3 linked regions of the Allochromatium vinosum DSM 180 genome follow. The protein of the gene in region 3 interacts with the protein of the main gene of each other region in a pairwise test. Links are inferred from orthologs where the notes say so. Each region holds a gene or a part of one and is shown on either strand. Other genes may lie near its edges.

Evidence for each region.
Region 1: the proteins of ftsZ (region 3) and ALVIN_RS06320 interact in binary tests that used the Escherichia coli proteins (3 or more experiments, as listed by UniProt). The link is inferred for Allochromatium vinosum DSM 180 from one-to-one orthologs.
Region 2: the proteins of ftsZ (region 3) and ALVIN_RS14250 interact in binary tests that used the Escherichia coli proteins (3 or more experiments, as listed by UniProt). The link is inferred for Allochromatium vinosum DSM 180 from one-to-one orthologs.

Annotation. Positions count from the first base shown.
Region 1 is NC_013851.1:1,465,683-1,468,646, forward strand. The notes cover bases 102-2,910. They hold ALVIN_RS06320 (bifunctional tRNA (adenosine(37)-C2)-methyltransferase TrmG/ribosomal RNA large subunit methyltransferase RlmN), read right to left. Parts: upstream 2,151-2,910; coding sequence 1,053-2,150; downstream 102-1,052. Other genes in these bases: ALVIN_RS06310 (RodZ domain-containing protein), read right to left, coding at 102-149; pilW (type IV pilus biogenesis/stability protein PilW), read right to left, coding at 268-1,050; ndk (nucleoside-diphosphate kinase), read right to left, coding at 2,171-2,599; ALVIN_RS06330 (hypothetical protein), read left to right, coding at 2,886-2,910. Outside these bases: more of ALVIN_RS06310, read right to left, coding at 1-101; more of ALVIN_RS06330, read left to right, coding at 2,911-2,964.
Region 2 is NC_013851.1:3,230,008-3,233,154, forward strand. What follows is about bases 39-3,030. They hold ALVIN_RS14250 (rod shape-determining protein), read left to right. Parts: upstream 39-1,007; coding sequence 1,008-2,054; downstream 2,055-3,030. Other genes in these bases: gatA (Asp-tRNA(Asn)/Glu-tRNA(Gln) amidotransferase subunit GatA), read right to left, coding at 39-475; gatC (Asp-tRNA(Asn)/Glu-tRNA(Gln) amidotransferase subunit GatC), read right to left, coding at 475-762; mreC (rod shape-determining protein MreC), read left to right, coding at 2,107-2,979; mreD (rod shape-determining protein MreD), read left to right, coding at 2,976-3,030. In the rest of the region: more of gatA, read right to left, coding at 1-38; more of mreD, read left to right, coding at 3,031-3,147. UniProt on the Escherichia coli protein: Forms membrane-associated dynamic filaments that are essential for cell shape determination. Acts by regulating cell wall synthesis and cell elongation, and thus cell shape.
Region 3 is NC_013851.1:145,418-148,466, reverse strand. Bases 113-3,006 are described here. They hold ftsZ (cell division protein FtsZ), read right to left. Parts: upstream 2,196-3,006; coding sequence 1,029-2,195; downstream 113-1,028. Other genes in these bases: ftsA (cell division protein FtsA), read right to left, coding at 2,359-3,006; lpxC (UDP-3-O-acyl-N-acetylglucosamine deacetylase), read right to left, coding at 113-794. In the rest of the region: more of lpxC, read right to left, coding at 1-112; more of ftsA, read right to left, coding at 3,007-3,049. UniProt on the Escherichia coli protein: Essential cell division protein that forms a contractile ring structure (Z ring) at the future cell division site. The regulation of the ring assembly controls the timing and the location of cell division.

The sequences.
Region 1 (2,964 bases), 1.3 Mb from region 3 along the record:
ACATGGCGCTGAAGATGGAGTTGAGCCGCGACCCGCTCGACGTCGAGCTTACGCGACTCACGCAGTGCCCGCAGTCGGCGACCCGGGGTATCGTTTGGCTCCAGCATGTTGGGATCGTCTGACAGCGTGGTGTTGATCGATGGACTCATGGCGTGATCAATGGTCGGTTTTCAAAGTGCGGTATCACTTGCTTGGGTGATTCGCGGGGGCGGCCGACTGGCGGTGAACGCCAATGGGCCTGATCCGGTCGGTCTCGTCTTGGTCATCCTAGGGGACGCGGCCGGTCGTCGCCGGCTCAGGGAAGTTTTTGTCGAGGGCGTCCTGGTAGAAGGCGGCGCGCTTGCGGTTGCCGAGCGCGCGCTCGGCTTTGATGCCAGCCTGGAGGGCAATGCGCGAGGCGGCGGGCGTGCGCACCGTCTCTGACTTGAAATAGCGGTCGATATAGTCCTTGGCGGCCTTGGCGTCGCCGCGCCTCATGGCCAGTTCGGCCAGACTGGCCAACGGGACACCGAAGCCGGCGTTCGACTGGAGGGCCGCGCGATAATGGGTCTCGGCCTTGGTCGTATCGCCTGCCTCAACGGCGCAATTGCCGGCGTTGGTCAAGGCGATCCAGGGCGAGGTGTAGATGGGGTTGGCGGCAGCCTTGAGGAACTGGGCATCGGCCTCGGCATAACGGCGCTGATTGCACAGGAAGGAGCCATAGGCATTGAGCACGTCCGGATTGTTCGGAGCGAGCTGGATGGCGCGCTCATAGTGCTTGGCCGCCTCGTCGCTCTGCTGCAACTGTTCGAGCAGGAAGGCCAGCCAGACGTGTGCCGGTGCATATTTGGAATCGGCCCTGACGGCCTGCTGGGCGCGGCGCAGGGCGACCTCGGTCTGTCCCAGCCGATGGTATTCCTTGGCCAGGTCGACATAGAGCTTGGCCGGACTGTCATCCGGGGTCAGGCCCAGCGCCTCGTCGCCCGTCTTCAGGGTCGACTTGCCGCCACAGGCCAGCAGCGTCAGGCAGAGGCCGAGCACCAGAGACAGACGTGGAGCGAATCCGTGCATCGTCATCGCAGATCCACCCGTGTGTCCGCCTCGACCCGGATGCGCCCGAGCCGTCCGGTGCGATCCTGGACGCGCCCGACCAGTTGTCCGCAGGCAGCGGCGATCTCGTCGCCACGGGTCTTGCGCGTCATGGCGAAGATCCCCGAGCGGGCCAGCCGCTCGCGGAAGGTTTCGACCCGATCCGGCGGCGAGGTGCCGAAATCGCTGCCGGTGAAGGGGTTGAAAGGAATCAGATTGACCTTGGACGGCACGCCCTCGAGCAACCGGATGAGCTGCTTGGCGTGGGCCGGGCTGTCGTTGATGCCGTCGAGCATCACGTATTCCCAGGTGATCTTGCGCCGCTTGTCGCCGGCGACATAGTGCTTGCAGGCGGGAATCAGCTCGGCGAGCGGATACTTGCGGTTGATCGGCACCAGTTCGTCGCGCAGTTCGTCGTTCGGTGCGTGCAGCGAGACGGCCAGGGAGACGTCGCTGACTTCGCGCAGCCGGTAGATGTTCGGCACGATGCCCGAGGTGCTCAGGGTCACGCGCTGCTTGGCCAGCATGTAGGCCAGATCGTCCTGCATGACGTCCATGGCCTTGACCGCCGCCTCGAAGTTGGCCAGCGGCTCGCCCATGCCCATCATGACCACGTTGGTCGGTGCGGCGCCGAGCTGGCGCGCGGCATGCCAGACCTGACCGATGATCTCGGCAACGCTCAGGTTGCGGTTGAAGCCCTGGCGCGCGGTGGCGCAGAAGGCGCATTCGAGCGCACACCCGACCTGAGAGGACACGCAGATGGTGCTGCGCTTGCCCTCGGGGATGAACACGGTCTCGACCCGCTGTCCATCGACCAGCTCCATCACCCACTTGACGGTGCCGTCGGCGGAGGGATGGGTCTGGAGGATGCGCGGCAGCCGGATCTCGACCGTCTCGAGCAGGACGGTGCGCAGGCTCTTGGGCAGATCGGTCATGGCGTCGAAGTCGACGACGCCATGCTTGTGCATCCACTTGAAGAGATTGCGGCCATGGAACGCCTTGAAGCCGAGCGCCGTCACCAGCGACTCGCAGCCGGCGAGGTCGAGGTCGAGCGGATTGGGCTTGGTCGAAGTGGCGTTCATGGCAATCCTGATCGTCTCGATCAGCGGGTGCGGGGGCAGACGCCCTCGGGGAAGAAGAAGGCGATCTCGACGGCGGCGTTCTCGGGCGAATCCGAGCCGTGCGCGGCGTTCTCGGTGAAGGAGTCGGCGAAGTCGGCGCGGATGGTGCCGGGCGCGGCCTGGGCCGGGTTGGTGGCGCCCATGATCTCGCGGTTCTTGGCCACGGCGTCCTCACCCTCCAGCACCTGCACCATCACCGGGCCGGAGATCATGAAGTCGACCAGCTCATCGAAGAAGGGCTTGCCCTGATGGATGGCGTAGAAGGCGCTGGCCTGCTCGCGGCTCATGTGCAGCATGCGCGCGGCGACGATCTTGAGTCCGGCGGCCTCGAAACGGCCGAGGATGGCGCCGATGGCGTCCTTGGCGACGGCGTTCGGCTTGATGATGGAAAGGGTGCGCTCAATAGCCATGCGGGCTCCTAACGAAATGGGGCGTTTGATAATGGGAGTTTAGAGTCGGAATTCGACGCGGATTGGAACGCTGTCGGGAGGCGGCTGGTCCGGTCCGAACGCGGACTGTCCGACGGATTCCAGCGACGTCTGTGTCAGGTCGATCCCTAAGTCTAATGGTAGCGGCGTGGTCGGGCAATGGCGCAATGCTTTGGATCGCGGCTGGAGTATTGTAGAGTCGTGCGCGTTCGCACGCCTCAGCCTGATGGCGATGCGACACTTGAACACGATTCGATTAGAGATTTGCATGAGCCGATACGACGTTTTCAATGGTGATGCCGACGGGCTGTGCGCCCTGCATCAATTGCGGCTGATCGAGCCGCTCG
Region 2 (3,147 bases), 3.1 Mb from region 3 along the record:
CCGCCGCCGCCGAGCCGCCCGAGGAACCGCCCGGCACGCGAGCCGCGTCCCAGGGATTCCTGACCGGGCCATACCAGCTCGTCTCGTTACTCGACCCCATGGCGAACTCGTCCATGTTGGTCTTGCCCAACACCACGGCACCGGCCGCCGCCAGCCGCTCGACGATGGTCGCATCATAGGGCGCGACGAAGCCGTCGAGCATGCGCGAGCCGCAGCTGGTCTTGAGTCCTTGGGTACAGAAGATGTCCTTGTGCGCGATCGGGATGCCGGTCAGCGGCCCGGCCTCGCCGGATCTGAGCGTCTGGTCGGCACGCTCGGCCGTCGCGAGCGCCGATTCGGCCGCCACCGTGATGAAGGAGTTCAGCGCCGGATCGAGCCGCGCGATGCGCTCCAGATAATGCCGGGTCAGCTCGACGCTGGAATAGGTACGCAGCCGCAGATCCGCGGCCATTTGAGCGATCGATTTGTTCTGCATCAGTCGATGACCTTCGGAACCAGATAGAGTCCGCCCTCGGTCAGGGGGGCGATGGACTGGAAGCGTTCGCGCCGGTTCGGCTCACGGGGAACGTCCGGGCGCAGACGCTGGGCCATGTGCAGCGGATGGGCCATGGGCTCGACGCCTGAGGTGTCGACCGCATCCATCTGGGCGACCAGATCGAGGATGTTGGTGAGGTCCGTGGCATAGCGCGCGCGCTGCTCGGGAGCGATGGCGAGCCGCGCCAGATGGGCGATCTTGTCGATGTCGGATGAATCCAGTGACATGTTGCAGCAGCCGTTGGCAGTAAAATGGGCGAAAATAGCACAAAAGGGCGTCCGGGCGGGCGACTCTGCCCGGCATTCCCGAAGACCGGACACAGCGGGCGCCTTGCCGATCCAAGCCCGCATTGCTAGATTAGCGCCCCAATCATCCAGGGATCCCGTATCGGAACCGAGACCCGGGCTACTCCTCTTCTGCGACGCCGCACCCATCCATGGCGTTCCTTACCACCCGGAAGGTATCTTTACCGATGTTCTTCAGAAACATTCGCGGAATGTTCTCCAATGATCTGTCGATCGACCTGGGGACCGCCAATACCCTGATCTATGCGCGCGGCCGCGGCATCGTGCTCAACGAGCCCTCGGTCGTGGCCATCCGGCACGAACGCCAGGGCGGCACCAAGACGGTGGTGGCCGTCGGCGAGGAGGCCAAGCAGATGCTCGGTCGTACCCCTCAGAACGTCACCGCGATCCGGCCGATGAAGGACGGCGTCATCGCCGACTTCACCGTCACCGAGAAGATGCTCCAGTACTTCATCCATAAGGTGCATGAGACCAGCTTCCTGCGTCCCAGTCCGCGCGTGCTCATCTGCGTGCCCTGCGGCTCGACGCAGGTCGAGCGCCGTGCCATCAAGGAGTCGGCCGCCGGCGCCGGCGCGCGCGAGGTCTATCTGATCGAGGAGCCCATCTCGGCAGCCATCGGCGCCGGGCTTTCGGTGCACGAACCGCGCGGCTGCATGGTCATCGACATCGGCGGCGGCACGGCCGAGGTGGCGGTGATCTCGCTGAGCGGCATCGTCTATGCCGAGTCGGTACGGGTCGGGGGCGATACCTTCGATGACGCCATCGTCAACTATGTGCGCCGCAACTACGGCACCCAGATCGGCGAGGCCACCGCCGAGCGCATCAAACACAGCATCGGCTCGGCCTTCCCCGGCAACGAGGTGCTGGAGATCGACGTCAAGGGCCGCAGTCTGGCCGAGGGCGTGCCGCGCAGCTTCACGCTCAACAGCAACGAGATCCTCGAAGCCCTTCAGGAGCCGCTGTCGATGGTGGTGCAGGCGGTCAAGATGGCCCTGGAGAAGACGCCGCCCGAGCTGGGCGCCGATGTCGCCGAGCGCGGTATCGTACTGACCGGCGGCGGTTCGCTGCTGCGCGGTTTCGACCGGCTGATCGAAGAGGAGACCGGACTGCCGGTGATCGTGGCCGAGGATCCGCTGACCTGCGTCGCGCGCGGAGGCGGGATGGTGCTGGAGATGCTCGACACGCAGGAGAGCGCCTTGTTCGCGACCGAATGACAACCAAGAGCGTTCGCGGACTCTCTCGCCGAGGACTGCCGTCATCAAACCTCTGTTCAACCCTGGCCCATCACCCAATGTCCGCGTCATCCTGGCCGTGCTGATGGCGCTCGGGTTGCTCGTGGCCGATCATCATCAGCACCACCTGGAACTGCTGCGCACGGCGCTCTCACTCGTCACCTATCCGTTGCAACTGGCCTCCGACCGACCCAGCCAACTCTTTCGCGAGGCCCGTGAACGCTTCGTCAGGCAGGACGTCCTGCGCGACGAAAACGCCGAACTGCATCGCGAAAACCTGCTGCTCAAGGCGCGACTCCAGCAATTCGATTCGATGGAGGCCGAGAACGCGCGTCTGCGCGACCTGCTCGGCTCCTCGCTCGACGTCGGCGAGCGGGTGCTGATCGCCGAGATCATGGCCGTCGAACTCGCGCCCTATCGTCAGCAGGTCATGCTCAACAAGGGCACCAATGCCGGGGTTTTCGTCGGTCAACCCGTGCTCGACGCCAATGCGGTGATGGGGCAGGTCATCCGCACCAATCCGTTCTCTTCAGTGGTCCTGCTGATCACCGACTCGGATCATGCGCTACCGGTCGAGGTCAATCGCAACGGACTGCGCACCATCGCCGCCGGCACCGGTCCCAATCAGGATCTCGAACTGCTCTATATCCCCAAGAACGCCGACATCCAGGTCGATGATCTGTTAGTGACCTCGGGAATGGACGGACGCTTTCCCGCCGGCTATCCGGTAGCACGGGTCAAGACCGTGCGCCAGGATCCGGACAACCCCTTCACCACCGTCCTGGCCGCGCCCACGGCCCGGCTCGATCGCAGCCGCGAAGTCCTGCTGGTCTGGAATCTGAACGAGACCTCACGCCTGCAGGCCCTGACCGCCGAGGCCCTCCAGCCCAGGGACATGCCGCAGTGAAGACCGTCAAGAAGCGCGCGAGCAAACCGTCCTACAAGCCCCGTCAGCCCTTCTGGCCGATCGCGCTCTCACTCACGCTGGCGATGTACCTGACCATCCTGCCGCTGTCGGACTGGCCCTGGGACTACCGCCCACCCTGGACCGTGCTGGCCATCCTCTTCTGGTGCT
Region 3 (3,049 bases):
GCATGTCCGGACTTGTGGCCCTCGAAGGCGCCGATCAGGGTATGGCCCAGCAGATAGAGGTCGCCGATGGCATCCAGAATCTTGTGCCGGACGAATTCGTCTTCGTAGCGCAGACCCTCCTCGTTGAGGATGCGGTACTCATCGACCACCACGGCATTGTCCAGACTGCCGCCAAGGGCCAGATTCTGCTGGCGCAGCGCCTCGATGTCGCGCAGGAAACCGAAGGTCCGGGCCCGACTCAGCTCACGCACGAAGGACGCGGTCGAGAAATCGATCTCGGCCTGATTCGAGCGCGCCTGGAAGGCTGGATGGTCGAACTCGATCGAGAAGTTCACCTTGAAGCCGTCATAGGGCGTGAAGCGCGCGAACTTGTCGCCGTCGCGGACCTCGACCGGGCGCTTGATGCGGATGAAGCGCTTGGCCTTGGACTGCTCCTCGATCCCCGCCGATTGCAGCAGAAAGACGAAGGGCGCAGCGCTGCCGTCCATGATCGGCACCTCGGCGGCGGCCAGATCCACATAGGCGTTGTCGATCCCCAGACCGGCGAAGGCCGAGAGCAGGTGCTCGATGGTCGAGACCCGCACATCGCCATTGACCAGGGTGGTCGACAACCGCGTATCGCCGACGTTGAAGGGCGTGGCGGCGATGGTGACAGGTTGATCCAGATCGATGCGACGAAAGACGATCCCCGTATCGGGCGCAGCCGGGCGCAGGGTCAGCTCGACCTTCTCGCCCGTATGCAGGCCGACCCCGGTCGCACGGATGGCGTTCTTCAATGTGCGCTGCTTGAGCATCGATTCGGGATCTCCCATCGCAATCCACGACGGCCGTCAGGCGATCGGCCAGCCGTTCGACTCGGACACGGGCATCAACGCCTCGGATCCTTCTGATATCGCCCCACGCCCCCAGACAAAGAGGCGCTGGCGATAATCATATTAGGGTTTTCCCGAAATTTTTTCAAGCTCGACGACAAAAAAAGCAGGATGACTTTGTTTTGCCTAGAGTTATCGATACAGGGAAAGTCCTGATCAATCCGCTTGACGACGCAGGAACGCCGGGATGTCCAGGTAATCCAGGTCGTTGTCTTCGCTCTTGTCGGACGCGGCGGGCGTCGCTCCCCCCTTGCGATAGATGGCCGGACGACGATCCATCTCACGATAATCCGGGGCTGAGCTGTCCGAGTCCCCCGTGATCAGGCGCATCGCCGGCTCGCCCGCCGTGCGCTTGACCTTGACGCGCCGGTCGCCGAGTCCGGTGGCCACCACGGTCACGCGCAGTTCGTCCTCCAGCTCCGGATCGACCACGGTGCCCACGACCACGGTGGCGTCGTCGTCGGCAAAGTCGCGCACCGTGTTACCGACCTCGTCGAACTCGCCGATGGTCAGGGTCATGCCGGCGGTGATGTTGACCAGGATGCCCTTGGCGCCGGCCAGATCGATGTCTTCCAGCAGCGGACTCTTGATGGCGGCCTCGGCGGCCTCGCGCGCGCGGTTCTCGCCGCGCGCCGAGCCGGTACCCATCATGGCCACGCCCATGTTGGACATGACGGTCTTGACGTCGGCGAAGTCGACGTTGATCAGACCGCGACAGGTGATGAGTTCGGCGATGCCCTGGGTGGCGTTGAGCAGAACGTCGTTGGCGGCCTTGAAGGCGTCGAGCAGGCTCATGTCCTTGCCCAGCACCGCCAGCAGCTTTTCGTTGGGGATGGTGATGAGCGAGTCGACGTGCTGGGCCAGCTCCGTGATGCCTTCCTCGGCGATGCGTCGACGTCTGGTGCCCTCGAAGGGGAAGGGCTTGGTGACCACGGCGACGGTCAGGATGCCGAGTTCCTTGGCGACCTGAGCCACGATGGGCGCGGCACCCGTGCCCGTACCGCCGCCCATGCCGGCGGTGATGAACACCATGTCCGCTCCCTCCAGGGCCTCCTGGATGCGGTCGCGATCCTCGAGCGCCGCGTGCCGACCGACGTCCGGATCGGCGCCCGCGCCCAGTCCCTTCGTGATGCCGGCGCCCAGCTGCAGGATGGTCTTGACGTTGGAGTGACGCAGTGCCTGTGCATCCGTGTTGGCACAGATGAAGTCCACGCCCTCGATGGTCGAGGCCACCATGTGATTGACCGCGTTGCTGCCACCACCACCGACACCGATGACCTTGATGACGGCATTCTGACTGTGAGTATCCATCAATTCAAACATTTGATCTGCTCCCAGGCGCACCCCATGCGCCACCATAAACCTTGAATTCTAGCCGTGGACTCACGTCCAACGACCCCCCCGACTCGGTCGACGCGCTCGACACGCACCGACCGACCAACAAACTCGAACCGGTCTCGATAGGGAGTTGCCCCCATCGATCGAATCAGAAATTCCCTTGGAACCAATGGCGCAAACGAACCAGCATTCCCTTCAACCCTGGAGTGTCGGACGGCTCCGGACGACGCGAGAAGCGATGCTGACGTGCATACATCAAAAGCCCCACGCCCGTGGAATGGGCCGGATTGTCGACGACCTCCGACAGACCCAGCACGCGATTGGGCACCCCCAGCCGCACCGGCATGTGGAACACTTCCTCGGCCAGCTCGATCAGTCCGCGCATCTTGGCGCTGCCGCCGGTCAGGACCACACCGCCGGCGATCACGTCCTCAAAACCGCTGCGACGCAACTCGTTGTGCAGCAGGGTCAGCAACTCCTCGTAGCGCGGCTCGACGACCTCGGCCAGGGTCTGGCGCGAGAGCCGCCGCGGCGGCCGGTCACCGATGCTCGGCACCTCGATGTTGTCTCCATTGGCCGCCAGTTGGGTCAGGGCGCAGGCGTGCTGGATCTTGATCTGCTCGGCGTGCTGGGTCGGCGTGCGCAGTGCCACGGCGATGTCGTTGGTGACCTGATCGCCGGCGATCGGAATGACGGCCGTGTGCCGGATGGCGCCATCGGTGAAGACCGCCAGATCCGTGGTCCCGCCGCCGATGTCGACCACGCACACGCCCAGCTCCTTCTCGTCCTCGCCGAGCACCGCATAGCTCGAACTCAACTGCGCCAGCACCAGATCGTCG